One region of the Streptomyces sp. NBC_01803 genome, then DNA from elsewhere that is predicted to be linked to it. Evidence: predicted binding sites of a transcription regulator. Region 1 holds the regulator's gene; the other holds the start of a gene.

Region 1 (8,360 bases):
ACCGGGTCGAGCCGACCCTCGCGGGCCGCCGCCGTGAAGTCCGTGCCGAACTTCTCCAGCGCCTTGTAGACGCCCTCGGGGTCGGCCGTGGTGACGCGCTGCTCGCCGCGGCTCGCCTGGAAGGCGTCCAGCAGCTTGCGGTCGGCGGCGCCCTGGCCGGTGAGCAGATCGCCGGCCCGCCCGCCCTTGGCGGCCAGCCCGATCAGCAGGTGCTCGGTGGAGACATAGGCGTCGCCCAGCTCCTTGGCGCGCCGGGCGGCGTCGGCGAGCACGGCCAGCAGCTCGCGGTCGGGCTGCGGCTTGGCGACGGACGCGCCCTGCACGCTGGGCAGCGCCGCGAGCAGCCGCTCGGCGCCGGAGCGCAGCGCGGCCTGGTCGGCGCCGACGGCCGCGAGCAGGTCCCGCACGTTCTCGTTGTCCTGGCCGGAGAGCAGGGCCAGCAGCAGGTGCGCGGGGGTGATGTCGGGGTGGCCGCCGGTCAGGGCGCGGTCGTTGGCCGCGCTGATCGCGTCCCGGCTCCTGTTGGTCAGCTCGGCGTTCACTGGGCCGTCTCCTCCATGAGCATATGATCTTGAAAAGCTAAGCCTGCTAGATCCAACGTACGATAAGTTGAGTCTATTCCACTCAAGCCGCTTTCGGTGGAGCTCTCCGGCCCTGATATCGCCGCTCGTGACCGCGCTGACGATCCGCCGGCCGACTACGCCCCCGCCGCGGCGAGCAGCTCCCGCGCGGCCTCCGGGAACGGCCGGCCGACCACCTGTCCCTCGCCGCTGCCCACCGACATCACGGCCACCAGCGTGCCCGACTCGGTGGCCCGGTCGTAGTCCCGCAGCCAGGGCCCGCCGCTCGATCCGGCGGTCATGTCGCAGTCGTCCAGCAGCAGCCCACCGAGGTTCGGCTCCTGCGCCTCGCCCTCGGTCAGCACATCGGTCCCGCCCGCGCAGTACCGCAGCGACTCGCCGTCGTACGGCGCCGCCGCCGGGTACCCCAGCGCGGCGACCCACTCCCCCTCCTTCAGGGGCTCGAACGCGAGCCGGTTGGCGCCGTGCGCCTCCTGGACCGTGCGCCCGTCCTTCTCGGCGAGGGTGAGGAAGGCGTAGTCGTGCGGCAGGATCTCGGCCGTGTCGCGGGCGACGTCCCAGCCCTCCGGCGTGTGGAACGACGCGACCCGCCAGCCGTCCTCGCGCCAGGTGTCCCGGGCATGGTCGTAGCCGGGCACGAACCACACCTCCGGCGGCGGCTCCGGCTGCTCGCGGGTGCGCGCGCAGTGCGCGGCGGTGGCGACCACGCTGCCGTTCGGGGCGTCCACGACGGCCCCCGAACAGAGCCCGAGCCGACCGCCGCCCGCGTCCCAGATCAGCTTGCCCACGGTAGGGATGGCGCCGTCCCGCCACGGCTCGGCGGCCACGGCGGGCGGCGCGGCGACCACCAGCAGCACGGCGGCGACGGCGGCGGGTATCGGCAGTCGGGCGATTCGCATAGGGACAACCCTGTGATCACCGATCGGGCATGTCCAGTCACCGTCCGCCGAACGAGTGTGGCGCGCGCCCGCGTTGACGAGGGCCATGAGGGTGGTAAAGATCCGGCGAAGCAAGGGAGTTCGCCATCGGTGTGGACCTGTGCCGCACGGCAGGCAGCCCGGCGCGGCGCGGCGAACCCCGGCCCGGCCGGGCGGCGCCCGCGTCGCCCGCCTCTTCGCGCACCCTGGCCGAGGCCGCCGCCGATCAGGCGGACATCCCGGTCCGGGCCGCCGTCTCGCCGCTGTCCTCCACCTCCCGGCGGACCAGGAGTACGTGGTCGGCCCGCGCACGGACAGCGCGTACTACCGGGCCGTCACCTTCGACCCGGCTCCGCACACCGTGGTGCGCGGCGAGACGTTTCACCAGATCCAGCTCGGCCACCGTGTCGGCTATGTGAGAGCGAGCGATGTCGAGCTGAGGTGGTCCGCCGCGTAACCGCCACCCCGGCGCGGCCGGGACGCCGGGACGGCGGGGGCTGCGGCTAGAGTTGCTCAGCATGCCGCCGCGCCGCTACCTCGCCGCCTCGGCCGCCGCCATCCTGCTGGCCGTGCTGGTCGCGGTGGTCACTCTCCGGGGCGACAGCCCGTTCGGGGTGGACACCGCCGCGCACGACTGGGCGCTGGAGCACCGCACACCGGGCTGGGTCGATGTCTTCACGGTCATCACCGACAGCGGGAGCCGGGGCCTGCCGCACCTGCTGGCCGCCCTCGCGGGCGCCCTGGCGGCACCACGCCGGTGGTGGCTGGGCGCGCTCGCGGGCCTGGGGGCGCTGGTGCTGGCCCAGTGGCTGCGCTACGCCCTGGTCACCGCCGTGGACCGGGCCAGGCCGCCGGCCGAGGACTGGACGCGGCACGTCAACGGTGACGCGCTGCCGTCGGGCCACGCCACCACCTCGGCGCTCACCGCGATCGGCCTGGCCGCCGCGCTGCTGCCCTACTGCCACCGCACCGTCACCCGCGCGCTGGCGATCGGCGTTCCCGCCGTGTGGGCGGTGGCGGTCGGCGTCAGCCGCGTCTATCTGGGGGTGCACTGGCCGACCGACATCGTGGGTGGCTGGCTGTTCGCCACCGCCCTGTGCTGCGCGTTCCTGCCTCCGCTGGCCCGCGCCCTGGGCCGGACCCGGGAGTGAACGCGGGCCCGCGCGGGGGTCAGCCCCGGCGGTCCGGACGCCAGACGACGATCGCCGCCGAGTGGCGGACGTCCTGGTACGGGACCAGATCGCGGCGGTAGGAGGCGTGCACCTGGGCCTCGCGCTGGCGCATCGCGCTGGCGGCGCCCTCCACCGCCTGCTGGAGGTCGGCCACCGCGGCCTGGAGGGCTGCGACCTGCTTCTCCAGCTCGATGATCCGCTTGATGCCGGCCAGGTTGATGCCCTCGACCTGGGACAGCCGCTGCACCTCGCGCAGCAGCCGGATGTCCCGCGCCGAGTACCGCCGGCCGCGGCCGGCGGTACGGTCCGGGGAGACCAGGCCCAGCCGGTCGTACTGGCGCAGCGTCTGCGGGTGCAGTCCGGAGAGCTGTGCCGCTACCGAGATGACGTACACCGGAGACTCGTCGGTCAGTTCATAGGGGTTGCTGTGTCCGTTCCGGCCGTCCATCTCTCGTTACTCTCCCTTCGCGGCCTCGAACAGCCCTGCCCGAGGATCCTCGCCCTCCACCGCGGCGCGGTATTCCTCAAGGGCCTTCCGCGCCTCGTCGCCCAGCTCGCGCGGCACGGCCACCTCGATGGTGACCAGCAGATCGCCCCGGGTGCCGTCCTTGCGGACCGCGCCCTTGCCGCGCGCGCGCATCGTGCGTCCGCCGGGCGTGCCCGGCGGCAGCTTGAGCGTGACGGGCGGGCCGCTCAGCGTCGGCACCCTGATCTCAGCACCGAGCGCGGCCTCCGGAAAGGTCACCGGCACGGCGATGGTCAGATTGTCGCCACGACGGCCGAAGACCGGGTGCTCGTCGACGTGCACCACGACGTACAGGTCGCCGTTGGGCCCGCCGCGCTCGCCCGGCGCGCCCTTGCCGCGCAGCCGGATGCGCTGCCCGTCGTCCACGCCGGCCGGGATGCGGACCTGCATGGTGCGCGAGCTGGTCGCCCGGCCGCTGCCCCGGCACACGGGGCAGGGGTCCTGCGCGATCAGCCCCCGGCCCCGGCAGTCCACACAGGGGTCGGTGAGCGAGAAGCCGCCCCCGCCGCCCCGGCTGACCTGCCCGGTGCCGACGCAGGTCGGGCACACCCGCGGCGTGCCGTTCTTGTCGCCGGTCCCGGAGCACGCCTTGCAGGCCGCGCTGGACGACATCCGCAGCGGAACGGTCGCCCCGGCCACCGCCTCGGTGAAGCTGAGCGTCACCTCGGACTCGATGTCCTGGCCGCGCCGGGGCTGCGTGCGCGCACCCGGGCCCGGCCGGTTGAACAGGCCGCCGAAGACGTCCCCCAGACCGCCACCGAAGCCGCCGGCCCCGGGGGCGCCGGGCCCGGAGGGCCCGCCGGGCCCCCCGGGCTGCGCACCGCCGCCGAAGAGATCACCCAAGTCGAAGTTGAACTGCCCGCCCGCGCCGGGCCCCGGCCGGAAACCGCCGTTCCCGAAGAGGGCGCGGGCCTCGTCGTACTCCTTGCGCCGCCGGGCGTCGCCGAGCACGTCATATGCCTCGGAGACGCTCTTGAAGCGGTCCTCGGCCCTGGCGTCCCCCTTGTTCGCGTCCGGGTGGTTCTCCCGGGCGAGCTTGCGGTACGCCTTCTTGATCTCCGCCTCGGTCGCGTCCTTCGGAACGCCGAGGACCTTGTAGTAGTCCTTCTCGATGAAGTCCTTGGTGCTCATCCCCGGCGCCCCTCCTTCCGCTGACTCGGGTCTCCCGTCACGTCAGCCCTCGTCCGGGCCACCGCCGTCGTCCTTCTCGGATGCGCTCTCGTCCTGCTGGTCGGCCGGCTTGCCCGGCTGCGGCTCGGCGACGCCGACCCGGGCGGGCCGGATCGTGCGCTCGCCGATGCGGTACCCAGGCTGGAGGATCTGCACGCACGTCGTCTCGGTGACATCCGGCGAGTAGCTGTGCATCAGGGCCTCGTGCACCATCGGGTCAAAAGGCTCGCCCTCCTTGCCGAACTGCATCAGCCCCATCTTCGCGGCGACCGTCTCCAGCGACTCGGCGACCTGTTTGAAGCCGCCGACCAACTCCCCGTGGTCCCGGGCGCGGCCGATGTCGTCGAGCACCGGCAGCAGCTCGGTCAGGAGATTGGCCACGGCCATCTCCTTGACCGCGATCCGGTCCCGCTCGACCCGGCGGCGGTAGTTCTGGAACTCCGCCTGGAGCCGCTGGAGATCCTGGGTGCGCTCGCTCAGCGCCGAGCGGGCCTGGTCGAGCTGGGCCGTCAGAGCGATGTCCTGGCGGTCCTTCGCGTCCTTGGGGTCCTGCGACGCCGTCGACTCGGCGGCGCCGTCCCCGGAGGGGGCGGCGCCCCCGCCGAGCTCGTCGGAGACGGAAGACTCGGCGGGCACTTCGGGGGTCGTCGCCTCGGCGTCGGGGACCTCGGGCTCCTTGTCGAAGCCCTGCGGGTCCTGAGTCACGCCGCACCGCCCTTCGGCTTGTCGTCGTCCACGATCTCGGCGTCCACGACGTCCTCATCGGCGCCGGGGGCGGCGCTCTCGGTACCGCCGGGTGCGGAGTCGCCGGCCGCCTGGGCCGCCTGGGCGTCGGCGTACATCGCCTGTCCCAGCTTCTGGCTGGTGGCCGCGACCTTCTCGGACGCCTCGCGGATCGCCGCGGTGTCCTCGCCCTTCAGCTTCTCCTTCAGGTCGGCGATGGCGGCCTCGACCTCGGTCTTCACCTCGCTGGGGACCTTCTCGGAGTTCTCCTTGATGAAGTTCTCCGTGGAGTAGACGAGCTGCTCGGCCTGGTTGCGCGTCTCGGCGGCCTCCCGGCGACGGGCGTCCTCGTCCGCGTACTGCTCGGCGTCGCGCATCATCCGCTCGATGTCGTCCTTCGGCAGCGCGGAGCCGCCGGTGACGGTCATCCGCTGCTCCTTGCCGGTACCGAGGTCCTTGGCGGAGACGTGCATGATGCCGTTGGCGTCGATGTCGAAGGTGACCTCGATCTGCGGGACGCCGCGCGGCGCCGGGGGCAGGCCGGTCAGCTCGAACATCCCGAGCTTCTTGTTGTACGCCGCGATCTCGCGCTCGCCCTGGTAGACCTGGATCTGCACCGACGGCTGGTTGTCCTCGGCCGTGGTGAAGATCTCGGAGCGCTTGGTGGGGATCGTGGTGTTGCGCTCGATCAGCTTGGTCATGATGCCGCCCTTGGTCTCGATGCCGAGGGACAGCGGGGTGACGTCGAGCAGCAGGACGTCCTTGACCTCGCCCTTGAGCACGCCGGCCTGGAGGCTGGCGCCGATGGCGACGACCTCGTCCGGGTTCACGCCCTTGTTGGCGTCCTTGCCGCCGGTCAGCTCGCGCACCAGCTCCGCGACGGCGGGCATCCGGGTCGAGCCGCCGACCAGGACCACGTGGTCGATCTCGGACAGGTGGATCCCGGCGTCCTTGATCACGTTGTGGAACGGGGTCTTGCAGCGCTCCAGCAGGTCGGCGGTGAGCTGCTGGAACTGCGCCCGGGTGAGCTTCTCGTCCATGTGCAGCGGGCCCTCGGCCGACGCCGTGATGTAGGGCAGGTTGATCGTGGTCTCGGTGGACGAGGACAGCTCGATCTTCGCCTTCTCGGCGGACTCGCGCAGCCGCTGGAGGGCCATCTTGTCCTTGGCCAGGTCCACACCGTGCGCGTTCTGGAACTGGCGGACCAGGTGGTCCACGACGCGCTGGTCCCAGTCGTCACCACCGAGGTGGTTGTCACCGTTGGTCGCCTTGACCTCGACCACGCCGTCGCCGATCTCCAGCAACGAGACGTCGAAGGTGCCGCCACCGAGGTCGAAGACCAGGATGGTCTGGTCGTCCTTCTCCAGGCCGTAGGCGAGGGCGGCGGCGGTGGGCTCGTTGACGATGCGGAGCACGTTCAGCCCCGCGATCTCACCGGCCTCCTTGGTGGCCTGCCGCTCGTGGTCGTTGAAGTACGCCGGGACGGTGATGACCGCGTCCGTGACCTTCTCGCCCAGATACGCCTCGGCGTCCCGCTTCAGCTTCTGCAGGATGAAGGCGCTGATCTGCTGGGGGTTGAAGTCCTTGCCGTCCAGCCCGATCTTCCAGTCGGTGCCCATGTGGCGCTTGACCGAGCGGATCGTCCGGTCCACGTTGGTGACGGCCTGGCGCTTGGCCACCTCGCCGACCAGCACCTCGCCGTTCTTCGCGAAGGCCACAACGGACGGCGTGGTCCTGGCGCCCTCGGCGTTGGTGATGACGGTGGGCTCACCGCCTTCGAGAACACTGACGACGGAGTTCGTCGTGCCCAGGTCGATGCCGACCGCACGTGCCATTTCGATATCCTCCAACTACTAGCTTGAGTGCGACTGACTCAAGAGTGCCGCAGCTGTGGACCTCCGTCAAATGTCCTGAGCGGGTGTGGCTCAACTCTTATCCGCCCTCCAGGCTCAAGCCGAGCAGCGCCACGTCGTCGCCGATCCCGGCGGCGAACTCACGCACGTCCCACCACCCATACTCCACCAGCCCCTCCGGCGTCGGCGGCCCCCCTGGCCACCCCGCGCCCAGCCGCCCCGTCACCCGGTCGGCGAGCGGATGGAACGCCCCCGCGCCGTCCCGGGCCTGGATCACGCCATCCGTGTTCCCGAGCAGCGGATCGCCCATCCGCGGCGCCACGGTCTCCGGACGCGGCTGCGGAGCGCCGACGCCCAGGCCCAGGCCCAGGCCCAGCGGCGACACCGGCTCCGCGGCCAGCGCCACCGTCACCAGCAGCAACGGCGGCAGCGGCAGCGGCAGCGGCAGCGGCAGCGGCAGCGGCAGCGGCAGCGGCAGCGTGCGCGGCCATCGCGGCATCAGCCCAGGGCGGCAGGGGGTGACACCGGTCAGTGCCGGCCGGCGATCCGCAGCCGGGCGGCCTCGGCGCGGATGGTGGGCAGCTCGTCGTGGAGCGCGTCCCCCGGACAGTGGGTGTGCACGATGTCGCGGTGGCCGGAGATGACCTCCAGCTCGGCCGGCTCGCCCTCCGGTACCCGGGCGGCGTCGTTGGTGGACACCATCCGCACCTGGTCGCGCGGGTCCGTGCCGGTGCGCAGCTTCCAGGCGGCGATCTCGGCGATGGCGGACACCAGCGGGCTCGGCACCTCGGTGCCCGCGGGGAAGTCGCCGAGCGCCGCGACGCCCACGCTGTCCGCGTTGAAGCCGCTGGTGTGCGCGCCCATCACGAAACGGTCCATGCCGCCGGCCCGGCCTTCATAGATCCGGCCACACTTGTCGACCACGAAGTTGTAGCCCAGGTCGTCCCAGCCCTTGCCCAGCACGTGGTCGGCCTGCATCGCGCGCAGCATCTCGGGGACGTCGGCGCAGTCGTAGTCGTCGGGGTGGTTGGTGTGGTGCACGAAGACCGCGCGGGCCGCGCCCGTGTAGGTCACCGCCTCCCGGCGCAGGCTCTCGTCCGCGCCCCACACCTCGCGGCTGATGATCCGGGGTGCGGGGGCCGTCCGTTCGACGGCGGGGTGGCGGGGCCCGGCGGCGGGCGGCGTCCCGGTGACGGGCGGCGCGGACAGCGGCGGGGCGCTCCAGGTCAGCACGGCGGCGAGCGGCGCGAGGGTCACCCATACGGCTGTCCGGCGGGACCACACGGCGCTCTCCCGGCCTCAGGGGAGGATCGCGACGGCGCTCGACCAGTTCAGGCCGAGCCGCTCCTGGGCGGCCATGTGCAGGAGCTGGAGTCCCTCCAGCTCGCGGGCCCGGCGCAGGGGCCCGATGTCAAGGG
Region 2 (8,360 bases), 1.6 Mb from region 1:
GGGCGGCTCCGGCCCGGGGCCGGCCGCGGCACTGCGGGCTTCGGGGACGGAGTCAAGCGGGATCATGTGCGGGCGTGCGCCGCGCACATGAAACAGGGGACGTGAGGGATCGGCGGCCTGCGGCTCTCAGCGCGCCGGACAGATGGCGCTGGACGTTCGACCGAAGTCGACGTCGCGCCGACTCACCAGGGCGATTCCAGCTCGCTGCATGACGAGAGCGTGGCACGCGGTGACGCGCGAGTCCACCGTTGTTCACGATGTGGACAAAGCTGTCTCGGTGTGTGAGACGTGTGAGATCCCCGTCACACTGGGCCGCGGGCCCCCGGCCACGGCCCGGGAGTGGCCGTCACCGGCTCGTCCCGCACGGTGGTCGCGAACACCCGAAAACCGCGCCGCCGGTAGTTCTCCAACGCGAACGGTCCGTCCTTGCTGCACGTGTGCACCCACACCCGCCGGGTCGGCTCCCGGCCGGGCCAGCGTTCCGCCAGGTCCCAGGCCCGAGCGGTGCCGAACGACAGCAGCGGGCCGCCGACACCCCGGCCGCGGAACGCGGGGAGCAAACCGAAGTAACTGATCTCTACGGCGCCGCCGTCCTGCGGGTCCAACTCGATGAAGCCCGCGGGCGTCCACCGGTCGTACGCCACCCATGTCTCCACGCCCGGCCGCTCCAGGAAGGCCCGCCACTGTCCGTAGTCCCAGCCGAGCCGGTCCGTCCAGTGGATGTCCCCGCCGACGGCCGTATACAGGAAACGGCTGAACTCCGGGCACGGCACCTCGGCCCGGACCGTCCGGATCTCCCCGGTCCCGGTCCCGGTCCCGGGCTCGGTCCCGGGCTCGGCTCCGGCCCCCGGCGCGGGGGCGGGGGGCGAGGTCTGCTCCAGCGACCAGGTGGTCACGCTGACCCTGCCGGCGGTGGGGGCGGCGGTGGTGTCGTTCACCCCGGCATTGTCACCCCTACGCCGCGAACGGCCCCGGGCACGGTGGCCCGGAGCCGTTCCGAACGGGTGGACGCCGGTCTCGTCGTCGCCTGACCTCTCGCTTCGCCCGCTCTTCTTCCTTATTTCTTCTCTCTTGTTCTCTTTCTCGCCTCTTTCGCGTCGCGCCTCTCCCTCTCAGACGCTGAGCAGCCGCCGCAGCAGCTCCCGGTACTCCAGCAGCACAGTCCGGTGCTCCTCGGTGCCGACCGAGCCGTCGCCCTGCCAGTTCTCGCGCAGCCGCCCCCGGCTCTCGGCAAGCCGGTCGGCGAGGCAGGTCATGGCCTCGTCCAGCAGCGCGTCCGCCTGCGCGACGGCCCGGTCGGGGCTGTCCACGAAGCCGACCACCGCGCTCTGGAGCCCGACCCGCAGCCGCTCGGCGTCCTCCGGCGGGAAGAGCGCGGTGTCGTAGGGGGCGTCTCCGATGCCCTCGTCCGCCGTCAGCCCGCCGGGCGGGACCGGCCCGAGCCCCGGCTCGGCCGGGTCCCCGGCGGCCGGCGACACCGTGTCGTACTTCTCCACCTTCTCCAACTGCTTGGCCATCACACGCCGCCCTTCGTCGTGGTGCCCGCGTGCCGCAGGGCGCCCGGGACGCGCAGGCGCCGGGTGCGCCCGTTCCCGTCGGACGCGGCCGAGTGCCCGCCGCTTCGTTCGGGACCGGTCGTCAGCAGCTCGCGGAACAGGTCGCGGGCCCGCAGCACGGTCTCGCGCAGCTCCTCCGTGTTCGTGCCGCCCGCCGCGCCCCGGCCGGCCAGGGCGTGCACCCGCCGGTATCCGTCGACGAGACGCGGGTGGCGCACCGACAGCGCGGCGACCTGGTCGTCGTGCGAGTCGGAGGGGAAGCCGCGGTCGTGGACGAGCCGGGTCAGCAGGTGGTCGGCCTCGATCACCGCCGCGCTGGGCGAGTCCACGAATCGCTCCTGGACCCGCGTCCACTTGATTTCGTACTGTTCGCGTTCGTCGGCCGCCAGCGGGCGTTCGCGGAGGCCGCCGTGCCGCCGGAGCCGGTCGGACAGCTCCTTCTTCGCCGCCTTGGCGTCGCCGTCGTGCTGGGCCAGGGTCCGGTCGTACTCCGGTCCGAAACGGCGCTGGAGCCGCCCGTTGCCGACGCCGACCCGCGGCATGGCGACGAGCAGTCCGACGACGCCGAGAACCGCCACGGCCAGGATGATGATCGCTAGGGTCACGACTTCCCCTTTCGCAGAGATGCGCTCGTGCGAGGTTTGTCACGACATCGCGTAACCCGGCGAACGGACCCCAAACCCCAAGGCGTTACGCGACGTTGATGGGCCGGGCCCGCGTCACGATGCTGCCCAGGTCAGCGCCGTGCGGCAGGGTCCCGAACGCCCCGCCCCAATCCCCGCCCAGCCGCGACGCGCAGAACGCGTCCGCCACGGCCGACGGCGCGTACCGCACGAGCAGCGCGCCCTGGAGCACCAGCGCCAGCCGCTCCACCAGACGGCGCGCCCGTGCCTCGATCCCCTCCAGATCCGACAGCTCGCCCAGCAGCCCCTTGATGGCGGCGTCCAGCCGGTCGTCCCCACCGGCCGCCTTGCCGACCTCGGCGAAGAAGGCGTTCAGCGCGCCGGGCTCGCGGCGCAGGGCGCGCAGCACGTCCAGCGCCTGCACATTGCCCGAGCCCTCCCAGATCGAGTTGACCGGGGCCTCGCGCAGCAGCCGGGGCATGCCGGACTCCTCGACATAGCCGTTGCCGCCCAGGCACTCCAGGGCCTCGGCGGCCAGCCAGGTGCAGCGCTTGGTCACCCAGTACTTCGCGGCGGGCAGCGCCAGCCGCAGCAGCTGCCGCTCCGGCGCGCTGCCCCGCGCGGCGTCGTCGCACGCCGCCGCCAGCCGCATCGCGAGCACGGTCGCGGCCTCGGACTCCAGCGCCAGATCCGCCAGGACGTTCCGCATCAGTGGCTTGTCGATCAGCCGTCCGCCGAACGCCTCGCGGTACGCGGCGTGGTGCGTCGCCTGCGCCACGGCCTGCCGCATGATCGCGGCCGAGCCCGTCACGCAGTCCAGCCGCGTCGCGCTGACCATCTCCAGGATCGTCGGGACACCGCGCCCCTCCTCGCCCACCCGCCAGGCGGTGGTCGTGCCGTCGAACTCGATCTCGGCGGAGGCGTTCGACCGGTTGCCCAGCTTGTCCTTCAGCCGCTGGACGCGGAACGTGTTCCGGTCGCCGTCCGGCAGCACCCGGGGCAGCAGGAAGCACGTCAGCCCGCCCGGCGCCTGGGCCAGCACCAGGAACACGTCCGACATCGGGGCGGAGCAGAACCACTTGTGGCCCGTCAGCGCGTACGTCCCCGGCTCCGCCAGTGGCTCGGCGCGCGTGGTGTTGGCCCGGACGTCCGAGCCGCCCTGCTTCTCCGTCATGCCCATCCCGGCCAGCACTCCCGCCTTGCCGGCCGGCGCCCGCAGGCCCTCGTCGTAGATCCGCGAGGTCAGCAGCGGCTCCCACTGCCGGGCCAGCTCCGGCTCGTGGCGCAGCGCGGGCACGGCCGCGTGCGTCATCGACACCGGGCAGCCGTGCCCGGCCTCGGCCTGACTCCACACCAGGAAGCCGGCGGCGCGCCGGAGCTGCCCGTGCGGGTGTGACCAGGCGTCCGTCAGCCCGGCCGCGACGGCCCGGTCCAGCAGCCGGTGATAGGCCGGGTGGAAGTCGACCTCGTCGATCCGGTGGCCGTAGCGGTCGTGGGTGCGCAGCACCGGCGGGTGCGCGTTCGCCAGCGCACCCCATTCCTGTACCTCCGCCGACCCCGCGGCTCGGCCCAGCGCGCTCAGCTCGGCGGTCGCCTCGGCGGCGACGTCGGCGCCGACGTGCCGGGCGAACGCCTCGGACAGGGCGGTGTCCTGGGCGAAGACGTCGTAATCGACCAGGGGCGGAACCTGGTTGGTCACCGAGTGGGTGCTGGGGGTCATACCGCTACGGTAGGAGGGTCGGCGCCAGGAGACCAGCCCCCGGCTCAACGGGTGTTGTCCGAACTGATGGCGGGGGAAAGGGATCTAGTAGAGTTTGGGCGGTCTCAGTGGCGGCAGGGGAGCGTGCATGGGCCTGAATCTGAGCGTGAACGATGCCGTCGGGACCGGGTCCAGATCGACGCGCGGCCTCGACCTCCAGCAGAGCGGCCCGACCGTCCCGCGCATGATCCTCGGCGCGCGGCTGCGCCGGCTGCGGGAAGCCCGCGGCATCACCGGCGCCGAGGCCGGACACCGTATCCGGGCGTCGCACTCCAAGATCAGCCGCCTGGAGATGGGCCGGACCGGTTTCAAGACCCGCGATGTCGCGGACCTGCTGACGCTCTACGACGTCACCGACGAGTCCGAGCGCGCCACGCTCCTGGCGCTGGCCCGGCAGTCCAACGCCCCCGGCTGGTGGCACGTCTACCACGATGTGGTGCCGAGCTGGCTCAACGTCTACTTGGGCCTGGAGCAGACCGCCGTCGTCATCCGGGGCTACGAGCTCCAGTTCGTCCCCGGGCTGCTCCAGACCGAGGAGTACGCCCGCGCGCTGCTGCTGCTCGGCCCCGACGACACGCACGACCGGATCGAGCGCCGCGTCGCGCTGCGCATGGCGCGGCAGCGGATTCTGCGCCGGCCGCAGCCGCCGCACCTGTGGGTGGTGATCGACGAGGCGGCGCTGCGGCGCTCGATGGGCGACGCCGGTCTGATGCGGCGGCAGCTCGACCACCTGCTGAACGTGTCCGAGCTGCCGCACGTGACGATCCAGGTCGTCCCGTTCACGGTCGGCGGCTACGCGGCGATCTGCGGCCCGATCACGCTCCTGCGGCCCCCGGGCGGGGAGCTGCCCGACGTGGTGTACCTGGAACAGCTCACCGGCGGTGTGTACCCGGACAAGGCCGCCGAGATCGAGCAGTACCGCCACATGATGAACCGCCTGGTGGTGGAGGCCGAGGCCCCGACCGCCACCCGCGACTTCCTGTACCGCCTGCGCCGCGACATGTAGCCCTCCTCGGGCCTGCCGCGGGCCGGGCACCCGCCTGGGTCGTCGCCGCCGTTGAGGGGCCGCGCCGGCTGGTGGCGGCCGGGGCCCCGCGTCCGCTCGTCCACGGTGGGCGGGACGCCTCCATCCGCACGGCGACGGCCGCCCACCGCGTGCCCCGCCGTACCGCCTTGCCCGTCGCCGGTCGGCCGGTCGGCCGGTTGGCCAGCAGGCCCTGGGCCCTCGGCCGTCGGCCGTCGGGTGCGGCGCGTATCCGTGCTCCGGGGCGGGGGCGTTCGTCCGCGCGCCGGGACTATCCGGGGGCTCCGCCGCGCTGTACCGACCGATCCCCCCCTGGTGCTGATCGCTGACAGCGAACGGCGCGGAGCGTCGGGAACATCCCGCCCCCTCTCGGCATTGAGTCGATGAAGCTCAATTTGCCTGCCTGAGGAGAGGTCATGACTTCATCGTTCGATGTACTCACCCTGCCGGTGCTGCCACTCGACGACGAGGTGGTGCTGCCGGGGATGGTGGTCCCGCTGGAGCTCTCCGACTCCGAGGTGCGGGCCGCGGTCGAGGCGGCGCAGGCTGCCGCGCCGCGCGGGGAGAAGCCCCGCGTGCTGCTCGTGCCGCGCGTGGACGGGGCCTACGCCGACTTCGGCGTGCTGGGCCGCGTCGAGCAGGTCGGGCGGCTGGCCGCCGGTGACCCCGGCGCCCTCGTCCGTGGTCTGCGGCGCGTCCGCATCGGCTCCGGGACCACCGGGCCCGGCGCCGCGCTGTGGGTGGAGGGAACGCCGGTCGAGGAGACCGTGCCCAGCCCGCTGCCCGGCGCGGTCGCCGAGCTGATCAAGGAGTACAAGGCGCTCACCACCAGCTGGCTCCGCAAGCGCGGTGCCTGGCAGATCGTGGACCGGGTGCAGCAGATAGAGGAAGTGGGCCTCCTGGCGGACAACGCCGGGTACCTCCCCTTCCTGACCGCCGAGCAGCGCGTGTCGCTGCTGGAGACCACCGACCCCGTGGCACGCCTGCGGCTCGCGGTGAGGCTGCTGAGTGACCACCTCGCGGAGGAGGACGTCGCCGAGACCATCGCCAAGGACGTGCAGGACGGTGTGGAGAAGCAGCAGCGCGAGTTCCTGCTCCGCCGCCAGCTCGACGCCGTGCGCAAGGAGCTGGCCGAGCTGAACGGTGACGCCGCCGACGAGGGCCAGGACTACCGGGCCCGCGTCGAGGCCGCCGACCTGCCGGAGAAGGTGCGCGAGGCGGCCCTGAAGGAGGTCGACAAGCTGGAGCGGTCCTCCGACGCCAGCCCGGAGGGGAGCTGGATCCGCACCTGGCTCGACACCGTTCTCGAACTGCCGTGGAGCACCCGCACCGAGGACTCCTACGACATTCCCGGCGCCAAGGCTGTCCTCGACGCCGACCACGCGGGCCTGGAGGACGTGAAGGCGCGGATCACCGAGTACCTGGCCGTGCGCAAGCGGCGCGGTGACCGGGGCATGGGCGTCATCGGCGGTCGGCGCGGCGGCGCGGTGCTGGCTCTCGTCGGGCCGCCCGGGGTCGGCAAGACGAGCCTCGGGGAGTCCGTGGCGCGGGCGATGGACCGCGCGTTCGTCCGCGTCTCCCTCGGCGGCGTGCGCGACGAGGCCGAGATCCGCGGCCACCGGCGCACGTACGTCGGCGCGCTGCCCGGCCGGATCGTGCGGGCCATCAAGGAGGCCGGCTCGATGAACCCGGTCGTGCTGCTGGACGAGATCGACAAGGTCGGCAGCGACTACCGGGGCGACCCGGCCGCCGCCCTGCTGGAAGTGCTGGATCCGGCGCAGAACCACACCTTCCGCGACCACTACCTGGAGGTCGAGCTCGACCTGTCCGACGTGGTGTTCCTCGCCACGGCGAACGTGCTGGAGGCCATCCCGCAGCCGCTGCTCGACCGCATGGAGCTGGTGCGGCTCGACGGCTACACGGAGGACGAGAAGGTCACCATCGCGCGCGGCCACCTCGTTCCCCGGCAGCTCGACCGCGCGGGCCTGGGCGGCGACGAGGTCGTCATCGAGGACGGCGTGCTGCGCAAGCTGGCCGGCGAGTACACCAGGGAGGCGGGCGTCCGGGGCCTGGAGCGCACCATCGCCCAGCTCCTGCGCAAGGTCGCGGCCCGCGCCGAGCTGGCGGAGGTCGCGCTGCCGTTCACGGTCACCGTGGAGAACCTGCGGGACCTGATCGGCCGTCCGCACCACACGCCGGAGGCGGCACAGGAGCCGGCCGCGCGGCGTACGGCGGTGCCGGGCGTGGCGACCGGCCTCGCGGTCACCGGCACGGGTGGCGACGTCCTCTTCATCGAGGCGTCCCTGGCCGATCCGGAGACGGGCGGCGCGGGCCTGACCCTGACCGGTCAGCTCGGCGACGTGATGAAGGAGTCCGGCCAGATCGCCCTGTCCTACCTGCGCTCGCGCGGCGCGGAGCTGGAGCTGCCGGTCGGCGACCTGAAGGAGCGCGGCGTCCACCTGCACGTCCCGGCGGGCGCGGTGCCGAAGGACGGCCCGAGCGCGGGCATCACCATGACGACCGCGCTGGCCTCGCTGCTCAGCGGTCGGCAGGTGCGGCCCGACGTGGCGATGACCGGTGAGGTGTCGCTGACCGGGCGGGTGCTGCCGATCGGCGGCGTGAAGCAGAAGCTGCTCGCCGCGCACCGGGCGGGGCTGACGACCGTGATCATCCCCCAGCGGAACGAGCCGGACCTGGACGACGTGCCGAAGGAGATCCTGGCCACGCTCGACGTCCACCCGGTCACGGACGTCCGGCAGGTGCTGGAGCTGGCCCTCACGCCCGCCGGCACGGAGGCGGTCGTCGCGGCGGCCTGACCCCGTGGCGGCGCGGTGGGCGGCGCGGTGGCGATCACCACCGCGCCGCCCTCCTCCAGCCCGGTGGGGGGCGTAGGGTGCTGCGCCATGAGTCCATCGATCGCGAGGACGTCGATCGTCGACATGCCGCGCCTGCTCGACTTCGTCCGCGCCCGCCACCGGGCGATTCTCCTCACCCGCCGCGCCGACGGCTCCCCGCAGGGGTCGCCCGTGACCTGTGGCGTCGACGGCGACGGACGGCTCGTCGTCGCGACGTACCCGGAGCGCGCCAAGAGCCACAACGCGCGGCGTGACGCCGAGGTCAGCGTCATCGTCCTGTCCGACGACTGGGACGGCCCCTGGGTGCAGATCGACGGTACGGCCGAGGTGCTGGACGTGCCGGACGCGCTGGAGCCGCTCGTCGAGTACTACCGGAACATCGCGGGCGAGCATCCCGACTGGGGCGAGTACCGCGCCGCGATGCTCCGGCAGGGCAAGTCCCTGATCCGCGTCACCCCCCACCACTGGGGTCCGATCGCGACCGGCGGCTTCCCGGCGCGGCTCGCCGACAAGTGAACCGTCGCGTCCGATTTCCGCCAGTGG

The links. The regulator HspR, encoded in region 1, represses chaperone genes until heat shock. The targets are predictions, from matches to a motif close to TTGAGNNNNNNNNNCTCAA.
Region 2: lon (endopeptidase La) is a predicted target of HspR. The motif match lies at 5,338-5,356, and genes of this name have one in related genera.

What each region holds. Positions count from the first base shown of each region.
Region 1 is NZ_CP109073.1:2,973,910-2,982,269, forward strand. It holds gene clpB (ATP-dependent chaperone ClpB) at 1-542, opposite strand, end outside; gene OIE51_RS13210 (trypsin-like serine peptidase) at 698-1,480, opposite strand; gene OIE51_RS13215 (hypothetical protein) at 1,794-1,955, shown strand; gene OIE51_RS13220 (phosphatase PAP2 family protein) at 2,017-2,649, shown strand; gene OIE51_RS13225 (heat shock protein transcriptional repressor HspR) at 2,669-3,118, opposite strand; gene dnaJ (molecular chaperone DnaJ) at 3,125-4,327, opposite strand; gene grpE (nucleotide exchange factor GrpE) at 4,370-5,071, opposite strand; gene dnaK (molecular chaperone DnaK) at 5,068-6,924, opposite strand; gene OIE51_RS13245 (hypothetical protein) at 7,022-7,441, opposite strand; gene OIE51_RS13250 (peptidoglycan recognition protein family protein) at 7,471-8,226, opposite strand; gene OIE51_RS13255 (NADPH-dependent F420 reductase) at 8,242-8,360, opposite strand, start outside.
Region 2 is NZ_CP109073.1:1,395,758-1,404,117, reverse strand. It holds gene OIE51_RS05815 (GNAT family N-acetyltransferase) at 303-938, opposite strand; gene OIE51_RS05810 (hypothetical protein) at 1,113-1,517, opposite strand; gene OIE51_RS05805 (hypothetical protein) at 1,517-2,161, opposite strand; gene OIE51_RS05800 (acyl-CoA dehydrogenase family protein) at 2,247-3,899, opposite strand; gene OIE51_RS05795 (helix-turn-helix domain-containing protein) at 4,027-4,944, shown strand; gene lon (endopeptidase La) at 5,379-7,778, shown strand; gene OIE51_RS05785 (PPOX class F420-dependent oxidoreductase) at 7,866-8,333, shown strand.